DNA from 2 places in the Halomonas sp. ISL-56 genome. Region 1 is predicted to be linked to the other one. Evidence: predicted binding sites of a transcription regulator. Region 1 holds the regulator's gene; the other holds the start of a gene.
What was found. Region 1 encodes PhoB, which activates phosphate uptake and scavenging genes when phosphate is short. Its sites were predicted from a motif close to TGTCATANNNNTGTCANA; they were not measured.

Region 1 (7,380 bases):
CGCTGGGTTAAGAAAGAAAGGCTAACAAGTAGCCAGCAATTCCTGCGGTCATCTTTCTTAACTAGTATGCTGCAGCAGTCATGCCAAAAAACCGAAATGTGAAATTTAAATCATATAAATCAATATTTTATTTAAAATTAAACATTGCATAACGGCCAATTATGAGCCATTACCCACGCTTTTTCCTGTGTAAAAATGGCACATGAGTAAGTTTCACCAGCCTTACATGTCAATATTGAACACTTCTACAAATATTGTGCAGGGCGCCTTGCTGGATTAAACCAACCGCGAGGGGGGGAAGGTACAGCGGAACAGTGCGCCTTTGCCGGGAAGGGACTCTATATGTAGTTGCGCATCGTGGCGTAACAGCACGTGCTTAACGATCGCCAAGCCTAAACCTGTGCCACCGGTCGCCGTGCTGCGCCCTTTATCTACACGATAAAAGCGTTCGGTTAAGCGGGGAATATGCACGGGATCAATCCCTTCGCCATTGTCTTCAACATCTATATAGCCACCGCCATTGGCGCTAGCTTTCCAGCGTAGTGTGATTTGGCTGCCTGCAGGCGTGTAACGAACCGCATTAAAGGCAAGATTTGAAACAGCACTACGAATTTCCTGTTCGCTACCTAACAACCGCGCATCACTCTCAAGCGCCACGGTGATGGTATGCCGCTGATGCGAGAGAGCAAGCGCGTCCTCGCAAACGCTGTTCAGTAAAGGCCCAAGTAGCAGCGGGTGATGATCTTTACCGCCCTGATCAATCTCTAGGCGCGAGAGCAGCAATAAATCATTGACCAAATTCTGCATCCGCTGGGTTTGTTCCTGCATTTGCTGAATACTACGGCCTAAACGCGGCGGCAGTTGATCGGCAATGTCGCTGTAGGTTTCCAGATAGCCTGAAAGAACGGTCAGAGGGGTACGTAGCTCGTGGGAGACGTTGGCAACAAAGTCGCGCCGCATCTGCTCAAGGCGATGCAAACGGGTAATATCCCTGGCCATGACCAAGCGCTCGTCGTCACCGTACAGGGTAATTTGATACTGCAGTATTCGCCGTTCATCAATCGGTGAGGTTAGCGTTAACGGCTCACTGTAATTACGCGCATTAAAGTAACTGATAAAGCTTGGTTCGCGAAGCAGGTTGGTAATGTGCTGGCCACGGTCATGGGCGGTTTGCAGCCCCAGCATGGCGGTGGCGGCGCTGTTCCACCACTCCAGGTCACCGTGACGGTCAAGCATGACCACGCTGTCGCGCATCGCTTCAGACGACTCTTGAATACGCGCCAAGGTAGCGCGCAGGCGGCTTTGGGTAATTCGCTGACTTTTTTGATAGCGGTACAAACGATCAAATAGCTCGCCCCACATTCCGCGGGCAGCAGGAGGCTCATCGTGAGGGTGAAAAGTGAGCCACTTATAGAGCTCGCGCAGCTGTCGTAAATGGTAAAACAGACATACCGCAAGCCCTGCCGAAAGTCCTAGCCCAGCCGAGCCCAATAGCCAACCTAAGCAAGTACCCAGCGTGGCCAGCCACGCTATTCGCCACAGCTCACGACTCCATAAACGCACATTTACACCCGTGCAGAGAAACGGTAACCGGTACCCCGAACCGTTTGAATCAGGTTTTGATGCACGTCGCCCAGCGCTTTGCGCAAGCGGCGAATATGCACATCGACCGTGCGTTCTTCGACGTAGACGTTGCCGCCCCACACTTGGTCAAGCAGTTGGCTGCGCGTGTAAGCGCGCTCTTGATGGGTCATAAAAAACTGCAGCAAACGGTACTCGGTAGGCCCCATTTCCAGCGCTTTACCGTGAGCGCTTACCCGATGGCTTACCGGATCAAGTAGCAGGCCGTTAATCTCTATCGGGTCTTCAACGCCACGCGGCGTGGCACGACGCAGCACCGCTTTTAGCCGTGCCACCAATTCCCGGGGCGAAAAAGGCTTGGTGATATAGTCATCGGCACCGGCTTCAAGCCCTTGAATCTTATTATCCTCTTCGCCTTTGGCGGTGAGCATAATAATGGGAATCTCAGCGGTAGTTTCTTCACGCTTTAAGCGTCTAGCCAGCTCAATCCCGCTAGTGCCGGGCATCATCCAGTCCAGTAGCAGTAGGTCGGGTTGGTGGTCGACCACCATGGCATGAGCATCCTGGGCGTTATCCGCTTCGAGCACGCGATAGTCAGCCATTTCCAGCGCTACCGCGATCATCTCGCGAATCGACGCTTCATCATCGACAATCAGAACGGTCTTGGCGGTCATACCAGAGCCTCACGGTGTTCAAAGAATAGCTCAAAGAGAACTAGCGCAAAGCAAGCTAGCTCAAAGAAAAACAGCTCAATGACGATAACACCATGGCTTGATGACAATTATATGACATTCAAAAAAATTAGCCCGCCGCAGGCCACCAACTTAGCGCGATACCGGCAAAAATCAGTAGCCCCGACCAGTGATTATTGAGAAACGCCTGAAAGCAGGCATCTCGCTCCTGATAGCGAATTAAGCGCTGCTGATGCAGGAAAGTCGCCGCCATTGCCGCAAGCCCTAACCAGAAGAATCCACCTAAACCGACCCGCCAACCTACCCATGCCAACAACCCCAGGGTGGCTAGCTGGAGTAGGCCGATAATCAAACGATCGGCATTTCCAAACAGCACCGCCGTCGATTTAATGCCAATTTTTAAATCATCGTCGCGATCGACCATGGCGTACTGGGTATCGTAGGCCACTGTCCACAGCACGTTGGCGCAGAATAGTAGCCATGCTTCCAGTGGCACGTAGCCAAGCACCCCACCAAAGGCCATCGGAATCGCCCAGGAAAACGCCGCCCCCAGCACTACCTGAGGAAAATGGGTATAGCGCTTCATAAACGGATAAATAATTGCCAGCAGCACCCCGCCTAGCGAGAGCAGCACCGTAAACCAGTTGGTCAGTAATACCAGAATAAACGCCGCGGCCACCAGGGCGATAAACAGCAACTGGGCTTCGGTTTCGCTGATCCGGCCCGTAGCTAATGGACGGTTTTTGGTACGTTTTACATGGCCGTCAAAGTGACGATCAGCATAATCGTTGACCACGCAGCCCGCGGCACGCATCACGTAAACACCTGCCACAAAAATCAGCAGCACATTTCGCCCGGGTACACCTTCCGCAGCGACCCAAAGAGCCCACAGCGTCGGCCACATCAACAGCCATGTGCCTATCGGCCGATTCAAACGCATCAGCTGTAAGAAATCTGCCACGCGAGCCCACCCCTTCGGCCGCAACAATGAACGATCCATGCTTACCTCACCAAGAATAAGATGCAGGCGCTAGCCTAGCGCGAAGGCAGGCCAAGATCATCAGCCATCGCACCCAAAAAATACTCTTGAACTAATAACGACAGACCGCCGTGCTGACAGCCGTGATAAAACACAGAGCGACGGCCCCAGGTAGCATCTCCCTGAATACCGCTCACGCTAGCAAAAGTGGGCGCTTGCCTCGTCGCTTCTAATGGCCCGCGGATTACGCCTGGCTGACGAAATAACCAACTGCCTAGGGAGCGTTCGCCCAGACGCTCCAAGCGCTGACCCTTTAGCTGCGTGAGCGGGGCGACCGAGCGTGCCACCACCCAGGGGGTCTCATCCAAGCACAGCGCCACTTCGCGCAGCCAGGCGTATCGCTTAGCACCAATGCCCAGCGCCTTAGCCTCATCCTGCCGCGGCCAACCGACCCCCTGGCGTAGCAGCCGTACGCGAAACGGCTTGTCTCCACCCGCAGCGATTAAGCGGGCGGTCAACGAGTCGGTGGAGGCAACCCACTGCCACCAGGTAGGGCTCATCGCTGGGCGTGCCGCATCAATGGGGCGCCAGCGCGAAAATAGCGGAATTTGCCGAAAAGCAGCAGGCGTCACCGAGTTCTCCAGGGCAATAAACGAGGCGGCTAGTGTAACATGGGGTACTAACAGGCTTTTGTTTCAGCGACCTTTTTAACGACTCTGTCTTAACAACTTTGTTTTAACGACTCTGTTTTAACAACCACATTTCAACAGCTATGTCTTAACAGCTATGCCTTAACAACTATGTCTTAACTACTATGTTGGTATCTGCATGCCCGCCACCCAAACACATAAAACGTCTACACACGCTGCACTGGTAATTATTGGCACCGGGATGGCAGGGGTTGGCCTTGCTCGTGCCTTGCGTCGCCTGGGCGACCAACGCTCAATCACGCTGGTCAGCGCCGACAGCGGCGATGACTACAGCAAGCCATTGCTTTCCACCGGCTTCGCCAAGGGCCTGAAGCCCAATCAATTAGCCCAGCGCAGCGCAGCGGAACTTGGCGATGAGCTCAACGCCAAGATGTTTATCCACACCCAGGTAAGCGCACTGGATGTGGATAACCAATTCGTGCTCCTCAAAGAAGGTCAGAGGATTGGCTATGACACGCTGGTATTAGCCACCGGCGCTGCGCCACGGGTGCCCTTCAACATTGCCTCCAGCGTGGCCCCTAGCTGTTTTACTATCAATGACCTAGACGACTACCGCCGCTTTCATACCGCGCTGGGTAATGGCCCTGCACGGGTAGCAATTGTTGGCGCGGGGCTGGTTGGCTGTGAATTTGCCAACGACCTTTACGCTGGCGGTCATCAAGTCAGCATTGTCGCCCCCGAGAGATCCCTGCTTCCTCGCTTGCTGCCACCGCCCCTAGGGAACGCTCTGGGCGATGCCTTTAGCGAAGCGGGTATCCATCTTCACCTTGACCGCTCACTTCATTCCATAGCGCTCAGCAGCGATGAAAACACGGTTCTGCAATTGGATAACGGCGACACCGTCGGCGCGGATCTCGTGTTGATGGCCACCGGCCTCGCGCCCCGCACAATGCTTGCCGAAGCCGCTGGTTTAAACGTGTTACCTAGCGGCATAGTGGTTGATCGTCAGTTGCAGACTTCGCATCCCAATATCTATGCCCTGGGGGATACAGCCTGCGTAGATGGCGTTAATGCCATGTACGTTCAGCCTCTGCAAGCCAGTGCTAAGGCACTGGCGGCAACCCTTTCGGGCACCCCCACGCCGGTTAGCTTTGGCGCTTGGCCGGTGGTGGTTAAAACACCGCTGCTGCCAGTGGTTGCCTACCCGCCTACGACCACACCTGAGTGCTGGCGAATTGAAGGTGAAGGCGGTGATATCAGTGCCTTGGCGGAAAATAAAGACGGACGTTTGATTGGTTTTGCGTTGACAGGCGGCTGCGTGAGAAGGAAAGTGGAGCTTTCCAGAGCAGCGCCTGCGCTGCTAGGCTGATTTTCGCCGCGTTCACGACTAGGCTAGAGAAGCTAACCTAATCGGCTACGCACCCAACAACATTCATTTGTTTGATGTTTGATTTCTATTCAAAAGGGGAGATTCCTTATGCGCAAACCTGAACTCGCTGCAGCCATCGCTGAAAGTGCCGACCTGTCCAAAGATAAAGCAGGCCAAGTGCTGAACGTCATTCTGGATGAGATCACCAACAGTTGTGCCAAGGGCGAAGATGTCGCGCTGATTGGTTTTGGCACCTTCACCGTACGTGAGCGCGCAGCGCGTACCGGTAAAAACCCGCAAACCGGCGCCCCGCTGCAAATTCCAGCCAGCAAAAACGTGGCCTTTAAGCCAGGCAAAGGACTTAAGGACGCCGTTTCCTAATGAAGCTCAAGCTGACGCTGTGGCTGCTGGGCGTACTGCTCAAACGCGCCCTGCGCCGCAAGCCGCGCTTTCGTGAGCAGTTAGAACGTATGCGCGGCCTGGACTGGGGAATTGCCACGGAAGATCTAAGCATTGCCCGTCACTACCGGATGACGCCGAAAAGTGTCAGTACTGCTAAAGGGCTGCCGGTCGACTTGGATCTTGAGCTACGCTTCCGTGATCAGGATACCGCCTTGAAAGTGCTCAAAAAGCCGACCCAGCAGGCCTTTCTCGACGGCATGATGAACGGCAGCGTGCGTTTGGTGGGGGACTCCGCCGATATGAATAAGCTGCAAAAACTACTCAAGTATTTGTAGCGCCTCACTATCGATGGACATACCTCATCAACGCTTAGTGTACTTCCGCGTTACCCTGGAGTCTGGCTCAGTGCGCCGCGCAGCGGCGCGCTTGGACATTGCTCCCTCGGCAGTTAGCAGGCAAATTGCGCTGCTGGAAGAAGCCTTGGGAGCCTCTCTGATGGAGCGTCAGCGCGATGGCATTTCGCCTACACCGGTAGGTGAAATGCTGCTTGAGTACTGCGAACGGCGCGGTGCCCTCGATGAAGGTTTTATTGCCTCGCTTGAATCCTACCAACGCCTGGAAACTGGCAGAATATCGCTCACCGTAGGCGAAGGGTTTGTCAGCGATTTAGTGGCTTCCCCGCTGCACGAATTTACCCAACTTTATGCGGGTATCCAGCTCGATATTCATATCGCCGGTACCTCGGGCATTATTGAAGCCGTGGTTGATGACCACAGCCATATCGGCTTAATGTTCCACGAAAGAACCCATCCTCAACTGCGTTTTTGGGCATCTAGCCCCCAGCCATTAATGGCCATCCTGCCACCGCAACACCCCTTGGCCAACCAGCCTGCGCCGCTCTCTCTGGAGCAACTTAGCGCTGAACCCATGGCTATGTGGGATGCTAGCCACGGAGTGCGTCAGATGGTCGATCAAGCATTTCAACAGGCGCGGATCGCCCCACGTCTGGCCATGAACACTAACTCCATGGTGGTACTGGCACAGTACGTACGCAGCGGTATGGGTATCACGCTGCTACCCGCCTTTGCCGTTGCGCATGATTTAGAGGTCGGTACGCTAGTGGCGCGGCCGGTAGATAATCCGCTCTTTCAGCGCTCCCATGCCCACATGGTCACCCGCGTGGGCCGCCAGCAGCCCAAGGCCTGCATACTATTGCTACGCCATTTGCAGCGCTGGATGCAGGCCTTCCGAGAGCCCAGTCCGGTAAGCGATCAACCAACACCGCTACCGTAACCAAACGCGACGCTGGCTTCTGGCGCGGTTTCCACCCATACGCTTTGCGGCACCGTGTATTCACGTAGGCCATCCAGGCCGCTGGAACGGCCAAAGCCGCTCTCGCCAAAGCCTCCAAACGGCGACATCACGCTAATCGCTTTATAGCTATTAATCCACACGGTACCCGCCCGCAGCTGCCCGGCAACACGGTGGGCTCGCGCTACATCCTGGCTCCACACCGCACCCGCCAAGCCAAACCGCGTCTCATTGGCAAGTTGAACGGCCTGGTTTTCATCGTCAAAGGCCATGGCGACCAGCACCGGGCCAAAGACTTCTTGCTGGGCGATCTCCATATCCGGTGTGACATCGACCAGCAAGGTAGGGGCGATAAAGTAGCCCTGGGCTTCATCTGGCAGCCCTGCCGGGCGCTTG
Region 2 (7,380 bases), on a different contig from region 1:
GGCTTTGCCAAGTTGACGCCGCTCTAAGGCGCAAGCGCTTGGTGTTGAGGCCAATGGCTTGCCGATTAAAACCCGCTTAGCGCATACTGGCGGACGGACACTGCGCTTTTTTGCGCGCTGACAAAAAAATCCTATAATTTCCGGAGTTTTGCTCGCCATGCAACGCCGTAACTTCCTAAAAACCGTCGGCCTGGGTGCCGCCGGTGTCGCTGCTGCCCCTTTTGTAACCACCTCTAGCGCGCGCGCTCAAGAGACCTATACCTGGGACATGGTCACCTCGTGGCCAAAAAACTTTCCCGCCCTGGGCACCGGAGCGAATGACTTCGCCCGCCGGGTAGAGCAACTTTCCAATGGCCGCATGCAGATCCGCGTCCATGGTGCGGGTGAACTGGTACCCGCCCTGGAAGTGTTCGACGCCGTGGCTGCCGGAACCGCTGAAATGGGTCACTCCGCCTCTTACTACTGGCGCGGCAAAGTGGCTGCTTCGCAGTTCTTTACCGCCGTACCGTTCGGCATGACCACCACCGAAATGAACGCCTGGTTGTACCATGGCGGTGGCCAGGAGCTGTGGGATGAGATCTACGCCAATCACAACCTGAAGCCGTTTGCCGTGGGCAATACCGGCACGCAGATGGCAGGCTGGTTCAAGAAAGAGATCAACTCGCTAGACGATATGCAGGGGCTGAAACTGCGTCTGCCTGGCTTGGCAGGTGAGGCGATGAACGGCATCGGCGTGAGTACCGTCAATATGCCGGGCTCGGAAATCTTTACCTCATTGCAAACCGGTGCACTGGATGCCGCTGACTGGGTTGGGCCGTATAATGATTTGGCGTTTGGTTTGCACCAGGTAGCTGACTACTACTACACCTCGGCTTGGAACGAGCCCTCTGCGGTACTCGAAGGCACGATCAACCTGGATGCCTGGAATTCGCTGCCGGAGGATCTGCAGGACGTGATCCGCGAGGCCGCACGCGCGTCTAACATGGCCATGATCAGCGAATTTGCCTTCCGCAACGCCCAGGCGCTGGAAGCGCTGGTCGATGAGCATGGCGTTCAACTGCGTACTTTCCCCGAGGATGTAATGGCGGCGCTTTATACCTCGTCGTTGGAAGCCATCCAGCGTCAGGTCGATAGCGACGAAGAGTCTCGCCGTGTTTACGAGTCTTATTCTGCTTTCCAGAAGCTGCTGCGTCCGTTCAGCGATGTGGGTGAGTACGCCTACCTCAAGAACCGCGATAACGTTGAGGGCTAAAGCGTTAGGCTAAACGACAAGCACGGCCAAAGGGCGCACTAAGCGCCCTTTTGCTATTTAGGGCGGGGTTTTGATGGTGGAACTAGTCGCTATGCACCGCGCGTATGCGGCCATTATCGTCCAATGCGACCATCACAAAGCGCGCTTCAGTGACTTTCTGACGCTCTTCTATACGCTGCCCATAGGGCGGACGCACCCAGACCTCTACGTCAATTTTGATCGAGCTATGGCCAATCTCTTGTACCTGGGTGTAAACGCTGACCATTGAGCCCACGCGCACCGGGCTTAGAAAGTCCATGGCCTCAATCGCCACAGTCGCCGTGCGGCCACCCGCTTCACGCCCAGCTGCCAGCTCGGCCGCTTGATCCATCTGGTTGACCAGCCAACCTCCGGGTATATCACCATAAAAATTGGTATCTTGGCGGGAAGCCAGTAATTTTAAAGTAAGCTGCCCTTGCGGGGCGGGAGCGTCGTCCAAATCGGTTTCCAAAAGAGTCATGAGTTCGTCGCTTAGTCAGTTTATTGTTGTAAACGTTGCAGGGCGTCACGTTGTTAATGGCTGTTGCTGCATCGCAACACCAGTGAATGGATTCAGTTAACCATAAGAGGACGCTTGTTTGAATACTCCTGTGCATACTCTTTCAACGCATCGTAGCTCTTCTTTACCTCGACAGCACTTCTTGTTGCGCTGGGTAATAACGCTTCTGGTACTGGTGGCCCCCCTGGCCTGGAGTCAACCAGCCGCTATGAGTGGCACCTTGGGCGCGGTGGGCTCCGACACCATGGCGGGGCTCATGCTGCGCTGGGGCGAAACCCTGACTACTCGCTATCCAGAGGTAAAGCTGCAATTTCAAGCCAGCGGCTCGGCCAGTGCGCCCACGGCGCTGGTGGCAGGCACCACCCGGCTTGGCCCAATGTCTCGCCCGATGACGGCTGACGAGCGCGATAATTTTATTGAGCGCTATGGCTACCCGCCGCTGGAATTAAAGGTCGCCCGTGATGCACTTATTGTGGTTGTACACCGCCACAACCCGCTTCGCACGCTAACCCGCCAGCAGGTCGATGCGATTTTCTCCACCTCTCGCGCCTGCGGTGGTGAAGCACCCATTAGGCGCTGGGAGCAACTCCCGGCGACCCGTGACTGGTCATTTGGCCATATTGCGCTGCATGGGCGTAACCTTGCCTCAGGTACCCACGGGCTATTTCAAGAGCGGGCATTATGCGGTGGTCAATTTCGCAACGATATCAGCGAACACCCTGGCTCATCGGCGGTGGTCGCCGCAGTGGGCGAATCCGCCAATGCGATGGGCTACGCCGGGTTTAACCACCTCACCCCAGCCGTGCACGCCTTAAGCCTCTATAACGATGAAGGCACCGCCATACCGCCCGATGAAGCGTCTGTACAAAGCGGCGATTACCCGTTGTCACGCTACCTTTATCTCTACGTAAACCAGCCACCGGGCGAGACGTTGCCGCCACCCGAGCAGGCATTCTTAAGGCTGATTCTATCCGAGGAGGGTCAACAGATTGCTCGTGCGTCCGGTTTTGTTCCGTTAACTCAAACGGTTATTCGCGAGCAGCAAAAGCGCCCTTAACGCTCAATAAAGGTGGTCAACCACTGTCATCTAACTGACACATAATTGTTTTAGGGTAAGGGGTTAATCTATGGAGTGTTTTCACGTCGCTCTTTTTTCACGACTCGTTTTTTCACGGCACACTTGTTCAATACCTATTGATCCGTTCTGTGATCACCTCGGTTTTGCCATGATATCGACATGACCCTACCTCGGCTAAACTCTTCTCGCCAGCCGTTACGGCTGCTGCAGGATCGCGTGGCTACCGGTTTAATTACTGCGGGTGGCGTGGGCGTGCTGCTGGCAATTCTGGCGATCGGCGTTTTTTTGGTGTGGGAAACCCTGCCGCTGCTAGCGATTGGCGATACCTTGGCGCTGGCTAAGCTCTCGCCACTGGCCTGGGGCACCCTCAAAGCCGCGCTAGCTGCACTGCTGTTCGCCATTCCCGTGGCCTTGGGTGCAGCCATCTACTCTGCACTGTTTATGTCAGCGCGCCTGCGTTCGCGCATCAAGCCCGCGCTCGAAATGATGGAGGCTATCCCCGGTGTGGTGGTGGGCTTTATTGCCGGGCTTATTTTGGCGCCTTGGGTAGAACGTCATCTCGCCAGCGCGTTAGTGCTGATTATTTGGCTCCCGCTCAGTGCTGCGCTGGCCGGTTTACTCTGGCAGTTGGCCAAAACACGCCTGCGCCGCCGCTTACCGCTCTCCTGGGCGGGCCTCTGGCTGATTCCCTGGCTCGCTTTCATGGTGGCGATAGCGCTATGGCTTGCACCATGGTTAGAGCTGCATTGGTTAGGCGGTGACCTACGCCAATTGCTCGACCAGCGCTACGGCATGGATTACGCCACCCGGAACGCGCTGATCGTCGGCATTGCCATGGGGTTTGCGGTTATCCCCAGCATCTACTCACTGGCAGAAGACGCGCTGGCAGATGTGCCCCCGACCCTAATAGAGGGCGCCCAGGCGCTGGGTGCCAGCCGCTGGCAGGCGTTATGGAAAGTGGCACTGGTGGCAGCGGGCCCTGGTATCTTCTCGGCGATAATGATTGGAGCGGGCCGGGCGGTGGGCGAAACCATGATAGTGCTTATGGCCAGCGGCAATACTGCCCTGTTTAGCGCCAGCCCCTTTGAGGGAATGCGCTCCATGGCCGCGGCTATCGCCATCGAACTACCTGAAGCGTCACCCGGCGGTCAGACCTACCACCTGCTGATTTTGGCCGCGCTAGTGCTGTTTATATTTACGTTCTTGGTTAACACCCTGGCCGAGGTCGTCCGCCAACGCTTGCGCCGCCGCTACCGTCAGATAGGAGGCACACTATGACCTCTGTCTCGGCCAACTCGGCCTCTCGCCGACCTCGTTTTAGCCAGATAAATGACTTGTGGCCCTGGCTATGTGCCGCCAGCGTAGCGCTTTCCCTGCTGATGCTGGGCGCGCTTCTCACGCTACTGTTAGTACGCGGGTTAGGGCACTTTTGGCCCGCCTCGCTGGAAGAGGTCACCCTTAGCTCAGGTGAAACTTTTGCTGGCCAAGCCGTACGCGAGGTCGCGTTGCCCCAACAAACAGGGGATGAACGCCTCTACTTCACCGGCAACCAGGATATCGATGGCGCTCGCTGGCGCTGGGTGACCATCGAGCAAATTGTCGAGCGCGCCCAGCCAGCCGACCTGATACGCATTGATCGCAGCCCCTGGGGCGACTTTATTGGCCGGCTAGAAGCCATTGAGCAAGGTGACCAGCGCTGGGAGGGAGAGGCTGCTTGGCAGCAGTTGACGGCGCTCTTAGCGCTTCCCGCTAACCAGCGCCAGGCGGGCCAACTGCTGCTTACCAGCGTGGATGGCCACACCCTGCGCCAACCACTCGCTAGCGTAGTTAGCGCTCAAGCGCCCAATGCCATGAGCGGGTGGCAGAAAGCCCGTGCCTGGGGAGAGGGTGTTTGGCGATTTTTAAGCGAAGGCCCACGGGCGGCCAATACCGGTGGTGGCGTATGGCCGGCTATTTTTGGCACCGTACTGATGGTGATTTTAATGTCGGTGATGGTGACCCCATTCGGGGTGCTGGCAGCTATTTATCTTAATGAAATCGCCCATCAAGGACGGCTAACTCGCCTCGTGCGCATCGGCGTACGTAATCTGGCGGGCGTGCCGTCGATTGTGTATGGGGTATTTGGCTTGGGGGTGTTTGTATATGGTATTGGCGGCTCGCTGGATGAGTGGTTCTTTAGCGATACGCTGCCTTCGCCCACCTTTGGCACTGGCGGCCTGCTATGGGCGTCACTCACCCTCGCGCTGCTGACCCTACCGGTGGTGATTGTGGCCACAGAGGAGGGCCTGGCGCGCATTCCCGAAGCTCAGCGTGAAGGTGCCGTGGCGCTCGGCGCTACGCGCTTAGAAATGCTCACCCGCATCGTGCTGCCCATGGCCGCCCCGGCGATGCTGACAGGGGTCATCTTGGCGGTCGCCCGCGCGGCCGGTGAAGTGGCGCCGTTGATGCTTGTGGGAGTCGCCAAACTAGCGCCTCAGATGCCCATCGATGGTGAGTTTCCTTACCTGCATTTAGAGCGCAAGTTTATGCACCTTGGCTATCATTTATTTGATACCGCCTTTCACGGCGAGGATGTGCAGGCCGCCATTCCACTGGTTTACGCCACGGCGCTACTTTTAGTATTAATTGTGCTGATGCTTAACCTAACTGCCATATTTCTGCGTCATTATCTTAGCCGTCAACGGGGAAACGAATGCTAGCGTCATTACATTCAGACAACACCTCTCAGGCATCAGTGGCGCACTTTACGTCCGAGCACAGCTGCCTGAGTATCGATCACTTTAGCCTCGCCTACGCGGGGAAAGAGGCGTTACGCGACTTAACCCTCAGCGTTCCGCGGCATCGTGTAACCGCCTTCATTGGTCCGTCGGGATGCGGTAAGTCGACGCTATTAAGGGCGATTAACCGGCTGCACGATCTCAATGAGTCGGTCACCCACAGCGGTCAAATCACCCTGGAAGGGCAGGATATTCATGACCCTCAAATGAATGTCACCGAGCTACGGCGGCGTGTCGGGATGGTATTTCAAACACCCAATCCCTTCCCCATGTCGATCTATGAAAACGTTGCCTTTGGCCTGCGGCTGCAGCAGCGCCTGCCTAAGCGCAAAAGGGACGACATTATTGAGTGGGCTTTAACCTCCGCCGCGCTATGGGATGAAGTAAAAGATCGCCTGCACCGTTCCGCCTGGCAGCTTTCGGGTGGTCAGCAGCAGCGCCTGGTCATCGCCCGCACCTTAGCCGTTCAGCCCGATGTGCTGCTGCTGGATGAACCTGCATCAGCACTCGACCCCATATCAACCCTCAAAATTGAGGAGTTGATCCGTAACCTTAAGTCGGAGCTGACGCTGGTACTGGTCACCCATAATATGCAACAAGCGGCGCGCGTATCGGATTACACCGCCTTTTTGCATCAAGGTGAGCTGGTGGAATACGGGCCTACCGATCAAGTCTTCACCAACCCCCGTTTGCAACGCACCGAAAACTACATCACCGGCCGCATCACCTAGGCCTTAGCGACTGAACCGTCAGGAGTGCTCCATGGATATTACTAGCGACTCTCACAGCCAGCATATCTCTCGCCAGTTCAACCAGGAGCTGGAAGAGCTGAAAACCCACCTGATGGCCATGGGTGGTCTGGTGGAAAAACAAGTGCAGGACGCCGTCTTTGCCCTACTGGAAGGCGACACTCGCCTAGCCGAGCAGGTGCGTGACAATGACCGGCAGGTCAACGACCTGCAGCTGCAAATCGACGATGAATGCACCCGGGTACTGGCGCGCCGCCAGCCTGCAGCGTCTGATTTGCGTCTGGTGCTGGCCGTTATCCGCGCCACCTCTGACCTTGAGCGCATTGGCGATGAAGCCAGCAAGATCGCCCGCAATGCACTGTTACTGAGCGAAAACACCAGCACCATTCGGGGTTTGGTAGAGGTGCGTCACATTAGCGAGCACGTGCGTAAAATGCTCCGCGATGCGCTCACCGCCTTTGCCCGATTCGATACCGATCTGGCTATGCAGGTCGTGCGCGAAGACCAGCTAGTTGACGACGAGTACAGCAGCGCGATGCGCTCGTTAATGACCTTTATGATGGAAGACTCGCGTTCGATTACATCAGTACTCAGCATCATGTGGGTGCTGCGCGCGCTGGAACGGGTAGGTGACCACGCCGACAACCTCGCCGAGTACGTGGTTTATCTCGTCAAAGGCCTGGATATTCGCCACAGCGACACCGACGACCTGGATCCGAAGGTGCTAAAAAAGTCTTGACCTGATACGGGTTTCCTCCTGCAATACGTCCAGGCTGCCAAGCGGCCTGGACGTTTGAATCACGAGGAGCTCCCCCCAAATGCTGGATGCTGTCACTGCGCTTAGCCGAGGTACACGCTGTGTGTATCGACCGGGTATGCGCCGCTATATTTTCCTGCCGATTTTAGTCAACCTGATTGTCTACGTGAGTATGTTCAGCTTTGTGCTCAGCCGCTTCGATGGCTGGTTGGCTCATTGGATGAACATG

Region 2: a site for PhoB is predicted at 2,872-2,889, ahead of J7J49_RS05155 (ABC transporter permease subunit). Genes of this name have one in related genera too.

Annotation. Positions count from the first base shown of each region.
Region 1 covers NZ_JAGGRO010000026.1:8,887-16,266, reverse strand. Annotated here, with positions in the region: gene phoR (phosphate regulon sensor histidine kinase PhoR) at 277-1,563, opposite strand; gene phoB (phosphate regulon transcriptional regulator PhoB) at 1,566-2,255, opposite strand; gene ubiA (4-hydroxybenzoate octaprenyltransferase) at 2,383-3,273, opposite strand; gene J7J49_RS20220 (chorismate--pyruvate lyase family protein) at 3,309-3,884, opposite strand; gene J7J49_RS20215 (NAD(P)/FAD-dependent oxidoreductase) at 4,081-5,271, shown strand; gene J7J49_RS20210 (HU family DNA-binding protein) at 5,380-5,652, shown strand; gene J7J49_RS20205 (hypothetical protein) at 5,652-6,008, shown strand; gene J7J49_RS20200 (LysR family transcriptional regulator) at 6,022-6,966, shown strand; gene J7J49_RS20195 (aldehyde dehydrogenase family protein) at 6,945-7,380, opposite strand, start outside.
Region 2 covers NZ_JAGGRO010000006.1:1,286-8,665, reverse strand. Annotated here, with positions in the region: gene uvrD (DNA helicase II) at 1-27, shown strand, start outside; gene J7J49_RS05170 (TRAP transporter substrate-binding protein) at 158-1,252, shown strand; gene J7J49_RS05165 (acyl-CoA thioesterase) at 1,335-1,751, opposite strand; gene J7J49_RS05160 (PstS family phosphate ABC transporter substrate-binding protein) at 1,999-2,847, shown strand; gene J7J49_RS05155 (ABC transporter permease subunit) at 3,028-4,146, shown strand; gene pstA (phosphate ABC transporter permease PstA) at 4,143-5,567, shown strand; gene pstB (phosphate ABC transporter ATP-binding protein PstB) at 5,561-6,376, shown strand; gene phoU (phosphate signaling complex protein PhoU) at 6,408-7,133, shown strand; gene cysZ (sulfate transporter CysZ) at 7,213-7,380, shown strand, end outside.